3 regions of the Brevibacillus sp. 7WMA2 genome follow, and region 3 is predicted to be linked to each of the others. Evidence: riboswitches for the same ligand, from Rfam matches in the RefSeq annotation. Region 3 holds a riboswitch; each other region holds the start of a gene.
The links. Region 3 has a riboswitch for thiamine pyrophosphate ahead of thiC (phosphomethylpyrimidine synthase ThiC). Riboswitches for the same ligand answer to the same signal wherever they lie in the genome.
Positions count from the first base shown of each region.

Region 1 (4,232 bases), 2.2 Mb from region 3:
CCACTAACAAGTCATCCAGAAGATGTATGGAAAGCATTTACTACGGATCGGGAGACCTTATTCTTTACCGACATTCAAGTGAGAGGCTACTATCCATCCTATACGAAGCGCTATTTTGCTGAAAATGATATTCAAATCGTTATAGAGGAAGGCGACGAAGAGCTATTGCGCACGTATAAAGTAGACTATCTAGGTTTTAGCTACTATGTAAGTAGAACGGCAACAGTAACCCCTGAAAAAGCTGGAGAGACAAATGGCAATCTCATCATGGGTGGAGTAAAAAACCCGTATTTGAAAGCAACAGATTGGGGATGGGAAATCGATCCGAAAGGTCTGCGTATTGCCCTTAATATCTTGTACGATCGATATCAGGTGCCACTGTTTATTGTGGAAAATGGATTAGGGGCAGTTGATGTTGTAGAAGACGGGGATGTCATTGTGGATGATTACCGCATTGCATACTTAAAGGATCACATTGCGGAAATGAAAGAAGCGATTGCAGATGGTGTTGACCTGATTGGTTACACAACATGGGGACCAATTGATTTAGTTAGTGCCTCCACTGCAGAGATGAAGAAGCGTTACGGATTCATTTATGTAGATAAGGATAATGAAGGAAAAGGAACTCTGCGAAGATTGAAAAAGAAAAGCTTCTACTGGTATAAAAATGTCATTGCTAGTAATGGAGAAGTATTAGATTAAAATGCTAGAGGCGCTAGGTTTTTTATAACCTTTGCGCCTTTTCTTATTTTGATAGAAAAGTCATAAATAAAAATAAAATATAAAGAGTGGTCTGGAAGTTTCAGTACGCTCTTTATATCCTCTATGAATGGACTGGATTAATCGGACAATCACGCTCTTTTCTACAAACAAAGCAGTGGATTTTCTTTGCGCCACTAACCGCTTTTATGCTTGCGGTTCTAGGTTTTACTCTAATTGTAAATGCCATGAAGAAGCGATATGAAGAGGCTTATAATCGAACACCTTATGTCTAAAGAATGAAAAAATCCCCCCTTCTCTTCAAGGATTTGAAGAAAAGGGAGGCAGTTCACCTGAGCGGTCAAATTTTTAATTCGCCAAGCCTTACCAATTCTACTACGGCTTGTGACCGCCCTTTCACGCCCAATTTCTGCATGACGTTACTAATGTGATTTCTGACTGTTTTTTCGCTAATGAAGAGCTGTCCTGCTATCTCTTTTGTGGTCTTGTCTTGGACCAGGAGTTCAAACACTTCTCTTTCGCGATTAGTTAATAACGGTTTACTTTGGTCGCTACTCTTCAAAACGTGCCACCCCTCCTTGTGGGCTCTACAGGAACAAGGTTGAGGGATACAGTCACCTTATCCTATGTCAGGGGGAGTGTGTTGGTGCCGAAGTAGCAGGCTTTTTAGGCTTTTGCCTTACATACTATTCATAGGATAAGTGGGGGGTACCTCGGCCCACTCAATTTCTGTTTTTTTCCTATATCTTGTAAAAGATCTAGCTTGTTTCAACTGATTTTTCGCTTTTGTTAGATGCAAAGTCATAGAACGTACCATTGAAAAAACAATTATAATGAAGCAAATGAAGCAAATGACGCTTCAAAGAAGTACTTTGCAAAATAGTAGTAATATGTTATGGTATTATTTGAATTTGTAACATTGAAAACGAAATAAGCATGTACTAAACGGGGGCCGGGCAAATACGGCTGAGATTGTAACAGAATGCGTTACTGACCGTAGAACCTGAACTGGGTAATGCCAGCGGAGGGAGAGGTAGCTGACTTCAAGTGCGAAAGCTGTAGCTCTATCGTCGAGATAGGGTTGTATCGCCGAGTTGAGAACCATCCGTCTAGGGTGGTTTTTTTGTGTGTAAAACATGAAAAACGCTCTTTACAATCAACTGGCTGATACAATTTGCTCTAATTTGTATTTATAGTCTATATAAACTTGAGTTGGACCCTTTCTATTTCTGCTGCTTACATACATACTGCATCAGAATGAGGAGGAATTGAAATGTCACGAACACGACTGGTTATCATGATGGAAATAGCTATCATGGCAGCAATAGCTGTTATTTTAAGTAAGGTAAAGTTGTTTGCCATGCCTCAAGGGGGAAGCGTATCGCTGGTAATGGTACCGATAGCTCTCTTGGCGTTTCGCCGTGGTTGGGTAGCAGGCGTAATCACAGGCGGGCTAGTAGGCATGGTTAAATTCTTTTTTGGTGGCGAGATGGTCCATCCGATTCAAATGGTGTTAGATTATCCTCTATCCTATGCCGTGCTAGGCTTTGGTGCGTTCCTGTACGCTAGTAAGACACAAAGCAAAGCAACAAAAATTGTCTCCATCTGGGGAGGATTGCTAGTGGGAATTGCGCTATGCTTGGCTATTCGCACGACTTCAGGAGCTGTTTGGTTTGGGAGCTATGCCCCGGAAGGAACACCTGCAACACTTTATTCCTTCAGTTATAATGCAACTTATCTGATACCTGAGTATGTGATTACGGCTTTGGTCGTTACATTACTAGCAAATGGGGCACCTCAATTGTTTCAGCAGAATGCGGGCGCTTATCGACGTACATAATAAAGTAGTTTATAAAAAAGCGAAGAGAAGGGAGCTACTTCCTCTCTTGGCTTTTTTTAATATTAGTGAAAATAAAAGCGGTTTGTTACAAAAAAATATTCGAAAGAACGTGAAAAGGTATGGTTTTTTATTATGGAAAAAGTTACATAATTGTGAAATTAAGAAAAAACTATCGAAATTTTGCTCTTTCATTCCCAGTTGCTTACTAGAAGTAAAAACATTACGTTATACTGAGGATTGAAGGCTAGGAGGGATCGTGGATGAAAGAGGAGTTCTGGAAGGCGATAGTAGAATGCGATCCAAATTATGATCAACTATTCTTTTATGGCCTTAGCACGACGGGTATTTTTTGCAAGCCGTCATGCAAATCAAGGACACCCAAAAGAGAGCATGTGAAGATTTATTATGCGGCGTCCGATGCCATTGCTGCAGGTTTTCGTCCTTGCAAGCGTTGTAGACCATCTGAACCAACCTGGAAATCAGCGGAAGAAGATGCGGCGACCCGTTTGCTAGAGATGATTCACGATTGCTATAACCAACCCGTAACTCTGCGTGAAATGGCGTCACGTCTCTATGTGAGTCCTTTTTATTTGCAGCGTTGTTTTTCTCGTTGTATGAAGATAACGCCAGGGAAATATTTAACGCGCATCCGAATAGATGAAGCGAAGAAGCAACTACTAGAAACAGATCGAAATGTTTCCATGATTGCAAGCAGAGTAGGTTTTCGTAATAGTGCCTATTTTGCCGCTGTTTTTCAGAAAGAAACAGGTTGTACACCTACTCAATACCGCTTACAGCAGAAGAAACAGGGAAAAACAGGGACGACACGCTAAGTGCATCTGCTGTATAACGGGAGAACATACATATAAAAAAAGAATGGAAGAACAGAGTTGAAAGCGTTTCTGTATGCTTGCAGAAACGCCTTTTTGTACGAGGAAAAGACAGATAAAAAGCACCTCCTGTCATGTCGCGAGATTCGCAAACTAAGAGGTGCTTTTTGTCGTGTCTACATTTTTACCTTCTCTCACCCATGATGCGCTCTAAAAAATAATCGACTGTTACAGCTAATATGCCAACAAATAAGGGAGTTAATGGTGTTAACAAGACACCAGGAATCCATGTGGTATTCACGAGATAAAAAATGAAGGTCGTTGCTAAAATTTCAGGTATCAATTTCCAATTTCTTGAGATATGTAGTCTTTGCATTATGTATAAAAGGACTGGTTCAAGAATTAGTTCGTACAGCATTAACATGAAAAAGGAGACGACTGCAAAGGAAACGAGTGTCCAGAAATCAGATTTGTCGACAAACATAGGAAATAGAGTGCCGACTGTCCAGAGAATCGTAACCAATAAGAACACGACGATAGCGCTTGAGAATAAAACCAGCAAAGTTGCAATAGCGATAGCTAGACCATTAATCCAGAATCCGCCTTGCTGTCGATCCCCACTCGTCACAGCGCGTCGAAATAAAAAAAGTCCCGCTGTCGCACACAAGCCCACCAGTATGGCAAAAGTCATGTGGTTTGTCATATGTATCATCACCTACTATAAAAATAATACGTAGCAGGTGAGGGAAATGTTACAACAAAGCGGGGAAAAATGTAACCTTTTTGTAACCGTTCGAAATATGCCAAAGTTTACTCGACCCAGGTTGTTTTTTGAGTGATAG
Region 1 is NZ_CP048799.1:5,048,610-5,052,841, forward strand. It holds gene GOP56_RS21780 (aryl-phospho-beta-d-glucosidase) at 1-702, shown strand, start outside; gene GOP56_RS21785 (helix-turn-helix domain-containing protein) at 1,061-1,282, opposite strand; TPP riboswitch at 1,656-1,767, shown strand; gene thiT (energy-coupled thiamine transporter ThiT) at 1,994-2,560, shown strand; gene GOP56_RS21795 (bifunctional transcriptional activator/DNA repair enzyme AdaA) at 2,821-3,393, shown strand; gene GOP56_RS21800 (hypothetical protein) at 3,575-4,093, opposite strand; gene GOP56_RS21805 (nitroreductase family protein) at 4,201-4,232, opposite strand, start outside.
Region 1: it holds a riboswitch for thiamine pyrophosphate, as region 3 does, so the genes downstream of both, thiT (energy-coupled thiamine transporter ThiT) here and thiC (phosphomethylpyrimidine synthase ThiC) in region 3, are expected to answer to the same signal.

Region 2 (4,232 bases), 2.6 Mb from region 3:
TTTCGACACTTCCTTACTAGGTACATGCTTCATCTTATCCAGCTTCCAGGTCCCTAGCTCCTTCAGCAGAAAATAGACGATCTGCCGCCCATCTGGTCGCTTATACAAGATGTAGCCGTCCCGTTTACCAAGAAAGGTCATAGGCAATAGATAAACTTGCTTTTGAATCGCTTCTTTTTGGGAGAGCAATTCCTGATTCAGCAAGAGTAAGGCATGATCAGGATCATCGCGATATTGGTGAGCAATTTGGTAATATCCGATTTGCTGATAGCCAGCCAGTTTTATTTGAAAGTAATCCTCAAATTCCTTTTGTACCTGTTGCTCCTCCACCTTGCGCTTTTCCTCCCACTCGTCGCCTTGATGAGAATATCCAGTCAATTGTACCCCGTTTGGGTGTACTGCAAGCTTAATCGTTTCAATTGCAAAAGGCGGTGAATGATTTCTCTCATAGGTTTTCACCTGAAAAACAGCTTCAAAGGAATGAGGCTGATTGGTTAGACGAGAGACACCTACCACCTTGGCTGAGGATAGATCATAGGCTCGTGGATAACCATAGTAGTCAGTGATTGCTTTGATTACATGGGGATTCATCGTCAAAATAAGAGCTCCTTGTATCGGATCAGAAGGTACAGGAGATGGTAGTTGAGCCCATGCGATCTCTGAAGAGGTAGATACAGTAAACAGAAGCACAGTAAAAGCAACTATCGCCATATGCTGCCATCTATTTGCCCATTGCTTCATCTGCGATCATCTCCTTTTTCTGTTAACCTTCCTCAAACTCCCATGCTTTATGAAAAGGGTGAGCGCCTTCTCCTCATTTTTCCTCGGACGAAACAAGACTGAACCTATTAGGCAAGAAAAGATTCATATGCTCTGTTTCATCTGAACTGGCATATTCGGCGATCAGCTTCGCCGTAATCGGCGCTAACAGGATTCCATTCCGGTAGTGTCCGCAGGCTAGCGTTAGCCCACTCCAGTTTGGAACTGGCCCTAAAATAGGATGTCCATCAGCCGTAGCAGGCCGTAATCCTGCCCAAGCCTGTAAAAATGGAGCTTCGGAAATCGCTGGTACAATTGACATTGCCCCCGTTAATACTTTCGAAACACCATAAACAGTGGAAGAGCGATCAAAGCCGGCTAAATCTTCTGTAGCTCCAACAATAATTCGTCTATCCTGCTTAGGCACTAGATAGCCGTTTTTTCCAAAGACTACATGGGAAAGAGGCAAATGATTCGAATCAACCGCCGCGATTTGTCCCCTTACTGGATAGACAGGTACATCCACTCCCACCTGACGTAAGATATCAGCAGTCCACGCCCCGGCTGCTACAATCACGTGATTAGCTTCCAGCTCCCCTTTCTCTGTTACAACGCCAGTCATTTTCCTTCCAGTATGCTTTAATCTGATTACAGCAGTATTTTGGAATAAACGAACATGTCGGTTTTTGGCCTGTATCACTAGGGCTTCTACTAACAGACGGTTATTGATGTCAGCCTCGTGTGGAGAATAGATGGCTTGGCGTACCATTTTTGATAGATGTGGCTCTTGTTTCTGCACTTCTTTTCCAGACAACAATCGGATATCATAACCTTCAGACTTTTGCCACTGGTAGCGCTCCTGCAACCACTCCTCCTCCATGTCGGTCATGGCTACTGTCAAAATACCTGCTGTAGATAGCTGGCAATCAATGCCGGTAGCCTCCTTCAGTTCAAGCACCCAATTCTTATATAGCTCCAATGAACGTATTCCCATGTCAAGAAGTGGCCCTGGCTTCGTAAATTCCTTTAAAGGAGCAAGCATTCCCGCCGCTGCAACGGATGCCTCCCCTCCAAACACTCCCTTTTCGATGAGAGTAACCGTCATGCCTACATGAGCAAGTTCCGTGGCAATCGCCAAACCAATAATTCCTCCGCCAATCACAATGATGTCTGAACAGCTTTTCATTGTTCTTCACCCTTTCTCGTATCTACTGAGTGGGGAATCGATTGGCTCTCTACACAAAGAAATGAAAAAACCCACTTCTCCGCGTAGGAAAAGTGGGAAATCACTTAACACCAAATCTAACCACTTCCCTTCGCCAGCATGACCTGGATCAGGTAAAAAGGGTCAACAGACACGCTCTGTCCTCTCAGCCCTGCAAGTTAGGACTCCCCCAGTAGATCAATGTGAAATTATTAATCTTCGTCCTTGTAATCATAGCTTTCAGGAATTGGCTCGAATTTTTCCGCCTCTTCAAAAGCCTTCAGTCTCTCTAGCTCCTCCATATGATAAGTAAACTGCTCCTTATTAATAAAGTAGTCCTCACCATTATGGACGGCACGGATACGTCTCTCCGCTATCTTTTCTCGTATAAACCATTCAGGCATATCCAGATAAGCAGCTGTTTCCTTTACAGTTAAATACATGGTTTACTGTCCTTTTAAGCGGGCCTCCAGCTCAGCCTTCTGCTTTTCAAAACCTGGCTTACCAAGAAGTGCGAACATGTTCGCTTTATAAGCCTCTACGCCAGGCTGATCAAATGGGTTCACACCTAGCAGATAACCGCTGATGCCGCATGCTTTTTCAAAGAAATAAAGAAGCTCACCAATATGATACGCTGATAGCTCAGGCAATTCAACTACAAGGTTAGGAACGCCGCCGTCCATGTGCGCTAACATCGTGCCTTCCATTGCCTTTTTGTTAACAAAATCCATGCCTTTTCCACTAAGGAAGTTCAAGCCATCTAAATTAGCGGCATCCTGCATGATTTCAACGTCAGTCGCCGGTTGTGCAACGGAAAGCACCGTTTCAAACAAATTGCGCGAGCCGTCTTGAATAAATTGCCCCATAGAATGAAGGTCAGCAGAGAAATCAGCAGCAGCCGGGAAGATTCCGCGACCATCCTTCCCTTCAGACTCTCCAAACAACTGCTTCCACCATTCATTAAAATAATGGAATTGAGGTTCGTAGCTTACTAGCATCTCAATTTGCTTCCCTTTACGTAATAAGCAATTGCGGATAGCAGCATATTGATAGCATTCATTTTCTTCAAGAGCTGGATTCATATAGCGCTGACGAGCTGCCTGTGCCCCACTCATCAAGGCATCGATATCTGCACCTGATACAGCGATAGGCAACAATCCTACTGCTGTTAAAACAGAGAAGCGTCCACCAACATTATCTGGAATAACGAAGCTCTCATAACCTTCTTCGTTCGCTACTTGCTTCAAAGCCCCGCGCGCTTTATCTGTTGTTGCGTAAATGCGTTTACGCGCTTCTTCCTTGCCATACTTTTTCTCCATGAACTCACGGAAAATACGGAAAGCGATAGCTGGCTCTGTAGTGGTTCCGGATTTAGAAATAATGTTGACCGAAACCTCCTTGCCTTCAATAACCTGCATAAGGTGAGTCAAATAGACAGGGCTAATATTATTACCCACGAAATAAATCTCAGGTGCTTTGCGCTGTTCTTTTGTTAAAGAGTTATAGAATGTATGCCCTAGTACATCAATTACTGCCTTAGCTCCAAGGTAGGAGCCTCCGATACCAATAACGAGCAATACATCAGAATCAGCCTTGATTTTTTCTGCCGCCGCTTTAATACGTGCGTATTCTTCTTTATCATATGTATCCGGTAGGTCTACCCAGCCTAGATAATCGCTACCTGCACCTGTACCCTCATGTAATTGTTGATGCGCTATCCCTACAGCCGCTTCTAAATGCTTCATTTCGTGTTCGGAAACGAATGGCAATGCTTTGTCATAACTAAAACGGATCGCTTTTGTCACGATAATACCCCCTGAATCGTAAGTTGCACAACTAATAATAAACTGATGTTTATTATTGTACGCGATATCCTCTCTATTCTATCACGCAGAATTTAACGGAATCACGTCAATTTCAAAATCAGTCTCTTCTAAATATTATTATAATAATGTTATTCCTTACGTTTTACTGATTTAACATAAATTTTTGTAACCATTTAGCAGTTGATGCGTAAATCCATTGTAAACAAATTTTTTAAGGAGGCTATTATGAAGAAACGTTGGTGGGGTGTTATTGCAGCTGGAGTACTAGTCGCCGGCGCCTATGGTTATTTGAAATTGACCGCTGTCGACGCAACAGGCCTTCCTGTTTCCGTCATTCCTGTTGTAAAAGGAAGCATTGAAAACAAAGTAATGGCATCAGGAATGGTTAAAGCAAAGCAAGAGGTTACGCTTTTCTCCCCAAATAATGGGACCTTGCTGCAATT
Region 2 is NZ_CP048799.1:4,459,314-4,463,545, reverse strand. It holds gene GOP56_RS19245 (DUF3888 domain-containing protein) at 1-741, opposite strand, end outside; gene thiO (glycine oxidase ThiO) at 815-1,945, opposite strand; TPP riboswitch at 2,054-2,165, opposite strand; gene GOP56_RS19235 (excisionase family DNA-binding protein) at 2,176-2,406, opposite strand; gene GOP56_RS19230 (glucose-6-phosphate isomerase) at 2,410-3,768, opposite strand; gene GOP56_RS19225 (efflux RND transporter periplasmic adaptor subunit) at 4,015-4,232, shown strand, end outside.
Region 2: it holds a riboswitch for thiamine pyrophosphate, as region 3 does, so the genes downstream of both, thiO (glycine oxidase ThiO) here and thiC (phosphomethylpyrimidine synthase ThiC) in region 3, are expected to answer to the same signal.

Region 3 (4,232 bases):
GATCGAACAAACCCCTTCGCCATTCGCCATGTTTAAGCGATTCTCTATTTCAGCTATAAAAGGACGATCCTCTTTTACTTTTAAGGTAGGATACTCTGCATAGAGAAACAATGAGTTTGGTTTTACCTTCTCTTCAAAATGAAGCCGATTCTCGTTCATCTGTGGACGCAAGCGCTCATGACAAATCTTATACAAGGGCTCAAAGCCGGATACCAGAAAGAAATCCTCACTAAGCTGTATACGAAGTGGTTTATCTGTTATGGTATTAAATACGGGTGCAATCAAGGTTGGCATGATGATCCCTCCATTCGCCACGGCTTTATAGGGTATGACTCTTATAAAGGCTTCTGGCCGTTTTTACTTAGATGCTGATCCTTGTTCCTGACTCAAACGCTTAATGATATTTTCATTCTCAATCATATCCTCTTGCTTGTCCGCATACAACAATCCATAATGGGTTAGCATAGTAGAAATTTGATTATTATCCGTTAAAATGACATGCAGAACAGCTTTATTTTTGAAATCATAATACTCCAGAACTCTTCCTAGGTCGCGTGTTGGCGCTCCATATACCTTTTTGATATCCTCTAGAGTTAGTTGCTTTCCAGTCTCAAGATTTTTCATCAAATCTCCGCGTTTTAACATCACTTGGGCAGCTACTAATGTAGGATTAGCCGTTTTGGTAAAATATAAGGGGTAGGCTTTATTCCATTTTGCCCCTGTTAGTGGGTTGATCTTGATAAAAGCTACTTCTTGCTCTACTTCTGGATTTGGTCCATTCTCTTCTTTTAAATTGGTACGAAAATTACTTTTAATGGTCTTTTTTTCTACAGCAGGTCCATATATTTTTTCCATCTGAGCTAGTGTCGTTTTCCCAATCGTAGCTTGCTCTGTAAACTTGAGCTCAGCTGTGAGATCTATCTGATTAACCTTTATATCTTGGGCTTGTTCAGTAGGCGTAGTATTTGATTGATTTCCACTACAGCCTGTTACAAGTAATAAGCTAGCTAGCACTGCCATAAACATCGATCTTTTTTTCATGAAAATCTGTCCTCTCCTGTTTAACTATAATTCACAGCGTTACAAACACTTCCCTGTGCATGCGATACCAATTTCCCTCCCATACTAATCACGAAGGAGCTGATAAGGATGGCAAAAGATGATTTCTTAGTAGAAAATCCGCATCAAACATATAATAACCAATTTCAAGGCTTAGAACAAACCGGGAAACCTTTACCAGGAACCAAAAAGGTAAAGCAAAAGAATCATTCCCGTCAAGTTAAAACACGCGAAGGATAATCCTCTACTAACAAACCGCTTGTCCTTGGCCGGATTGGCGGTTTTGTTTATTTGTCCCACACGTAACGTCCATCAGTCCTATTGACCCACATTTTCCCATATGATATGGTAAAAGGGCAACTACATATGGATACGGGAGCTTGGATGAAGCCAGGCTGAGAGGGTGGAGAACTCTGCTACCGACCGTGAAACCTGATCTGGATAATGCCAGCGTAGGAAACGATCCCATACGAATGACTTCGTTTATTTCAGCATGTTTATTTTGTATGGATAAGAGCCGTCAGCCTTTGCTGTATGGCTCTTTTTTAGTTTGTCGCTCCTACCGTCCCTAGCTAGTTGCCAAATGATGTTGGGAGGTATAGCAATGTCTATTTTATCAACTCCGTCTTTTTTTCCAGCAAGTCGCAAGAGATATGTGACAGGCTCAAGGCCTGATCTACTGGTTCCGTTTCGTGAAATTATGCTTTCCCCTACTGTTGATCAGCAAGGGCGCGTTACTCCAAATGCTCCTTTGCAAGTGTATGATACGAGCGGACCCTACACAGATGAAACACTGTTTGAAACGATTGATCTAAGCAAAGGTCTTGCACCACTCCGCTCTCCTTGGATTTTAGAGCGGAAGGACACAGAAACATATGGAGTCTCCAAAAATCTTGCCCCTACAAAATCAAAGGCCGCTAACCCGCTTCCTGTTCAAGAATTTGAAAATCGTCCATCTCTGCGAGCACGTAAAAGAAAACGCGTCACTCAGCTGCATTATGCACGTAAAGGCATCATTACACCTGAAATGGAATTCGCAGCGATACGTGAGGGAATAAAGCCAGAGGTAGTACGTCAAGAAATTGCCAGTGGACGCGCCATATTGCCGGCTAATATAAATCACCCTGAGCTTGAGCCTATGCTTATTGGAAAGCAATTTTCGGTAAAAATAAACGCTAATATTGGAAATTCGGCTGTTCTTTCCTCCATAGAAGATGAAGTTGAAAAAATGGTCTGGGCAATTCGCTGGGGAGCGGATACCATCATGGATTTATCGACCGGTAAAAATATTCACACGACACGTGAATGGATTTTACGGAATGCTCCTGTACCAGTCGGAACTGTACCATTGTATCAAGCTTTGGAGAAAGCGGGAGGACAACCAGAGAATTTATCCTGGGAATTATACCGGGATACGTTAATCGAGCAAGCAGAACAAGGTGTGGACTATTTCACAGTACATGCTGGACTTTTGCTTCGTTACATCCCCCTTACCATGAACCGCGTGACAGGAATCGTTTCGCGAGGAGGTTCCATTATGGCCTCTTGGTGTCTTACCTATCATCAGGAGAATTTCTTGTATACACATTTCCGTGAGATTTGTGAAATTGCAAGTGCTTACGATATCTCACTCTCCTTAGGGGATGGTCTGCGGCCGGGGTCCATTGCGGATGCCAATGATGCTGCTCAAATGGCGGAATTAGAAACCTTGGGTGAACTAACGAAAATTGCCTGGGAGTATGATGTTCAGGTCATGATCGAAGGGCCGGGACATGTTCCTATGCACAAGATTAAAGAAAACGTAGACATTCAGCAGGATATTTGTCAGGAGGCTCCCTTCTATACGTTAGGGCCGCTTACAACCGATATTGCCCCCGGATATGATCACATTACCTCTGCCATTGGTGCTGCTATGATTGGCTGGTTTGGTACTGCGATGCTATGCTATGTAACACCGAAAGAACATTTAGGATTGCCTAATAAGCATGATGTAAAAGAAGGGGTCATCGCCTATAAAATCGCAGCGCATGCCGCCGATCTAGCAAAAGGTCATCCCCTTGCTCAAGCATGGGATGATGCGATGTCAAAAGCACGATTTGAATTTCGCTGGCACGATCAATTTCATTTATCATTAGATCCCGAGCGAGCACGCGATTATCATGATGAAGCCCTTCCCGCTGAACCAGCTAAAACAGCACATTTTTGCTCGATGTGTGGGCCGAAATTTTGCAGTATGAAAATTAGCCATGAGTTAAAAGGAATGGTTGATAACAGTCCATTGGCAGATAAAAGTACAGCAAGTCTTGAAGATTCTCTCATTGAAACAGGACTTTCTCAAAAGGCAGAAGAGTTTAAACGCTCTGGCTCTAAAATGTATACCTGAGCTCTTTTATTAGCTTGTATTACACAGTATACTGTACACCCTGTTTTCTTTTTCTTGTAAGCTAATATGATCTTCTTTTATGAGTAAAGAAAAAAGGTTGCTGGAATAAACCAGCAACCTTTTTTTATAGAAAGCAATTATTTTACCACTACGTGGATCGGACGACCAAGCGCCATTTCCGCAGCTTCCAATGTTACTTCGCCCAAAGTTGGGTGAGCATGGATAGTTAGCTCGATATCTTCTAATGTAGCACCCATCTCAATAGCCAAAGCTACTTCAGATACGATGTTAGAAGCATCTTCCCCAACGAATTGTGCACCGAGAACTACTCCTGTTTCTTTGTCAGCAATGATTTTTGCAAATCCTTCGCCGGCATTAACAGATAGAGCACGTCCGTTAGCAGCATAAGGGAAACGACCTACAACTACATCTAGACCTTGTTCTTTTGCTTCTCTTTCAGAGATACCCACACTGGACATTTCTGGATCGGAGAATACAACAGAAGGAATGCACTTGTAATCCACTTCAGCCGCATGTCCCGCAATTGCTTCAGCAGCCACTTTACCTTCATAAGAAGCTTTGTGAGCTAGCGCAAGACCTGGAACAATGTCACCAATCGCGTAGATGTGTGGTAGACTTGTACGACCTTGTTTATCTACTTCGATCAATCCGCGCTCGTTCATTTTCATGCCGATTGCTTCAAGACCGATATCATTTGTGTTTGGCTTACGGCCAACAGTAACTAGTACGTAATCAGCTTCAAAGGACATTTCTTCTCCTTTTACTTCTG
Region 3 is NZ_CP048799.1:1,886,175-1,890,406, forward strand. It holds gene GOP56_RS07025 (HEPN domain-containing protein) at 1-294, opposite strand, end outside; gene GOP56_RS07030 (peptidylprolyl isomerase) at 358-1,041, opposite strand; gene GOP56_RS07035 (hypothetical protein) at 1,150-1,299, shown strand; TPP riboswitch at 1,422-1,538, shown strand; gene thiC (phosphomethylpyrimidine synthase ThiC) at 1,664-3,442, shown strand; gene lpdA (dihydrolipoyl dehydrogenase) at 3,580-4,232, opposite strand, start outside.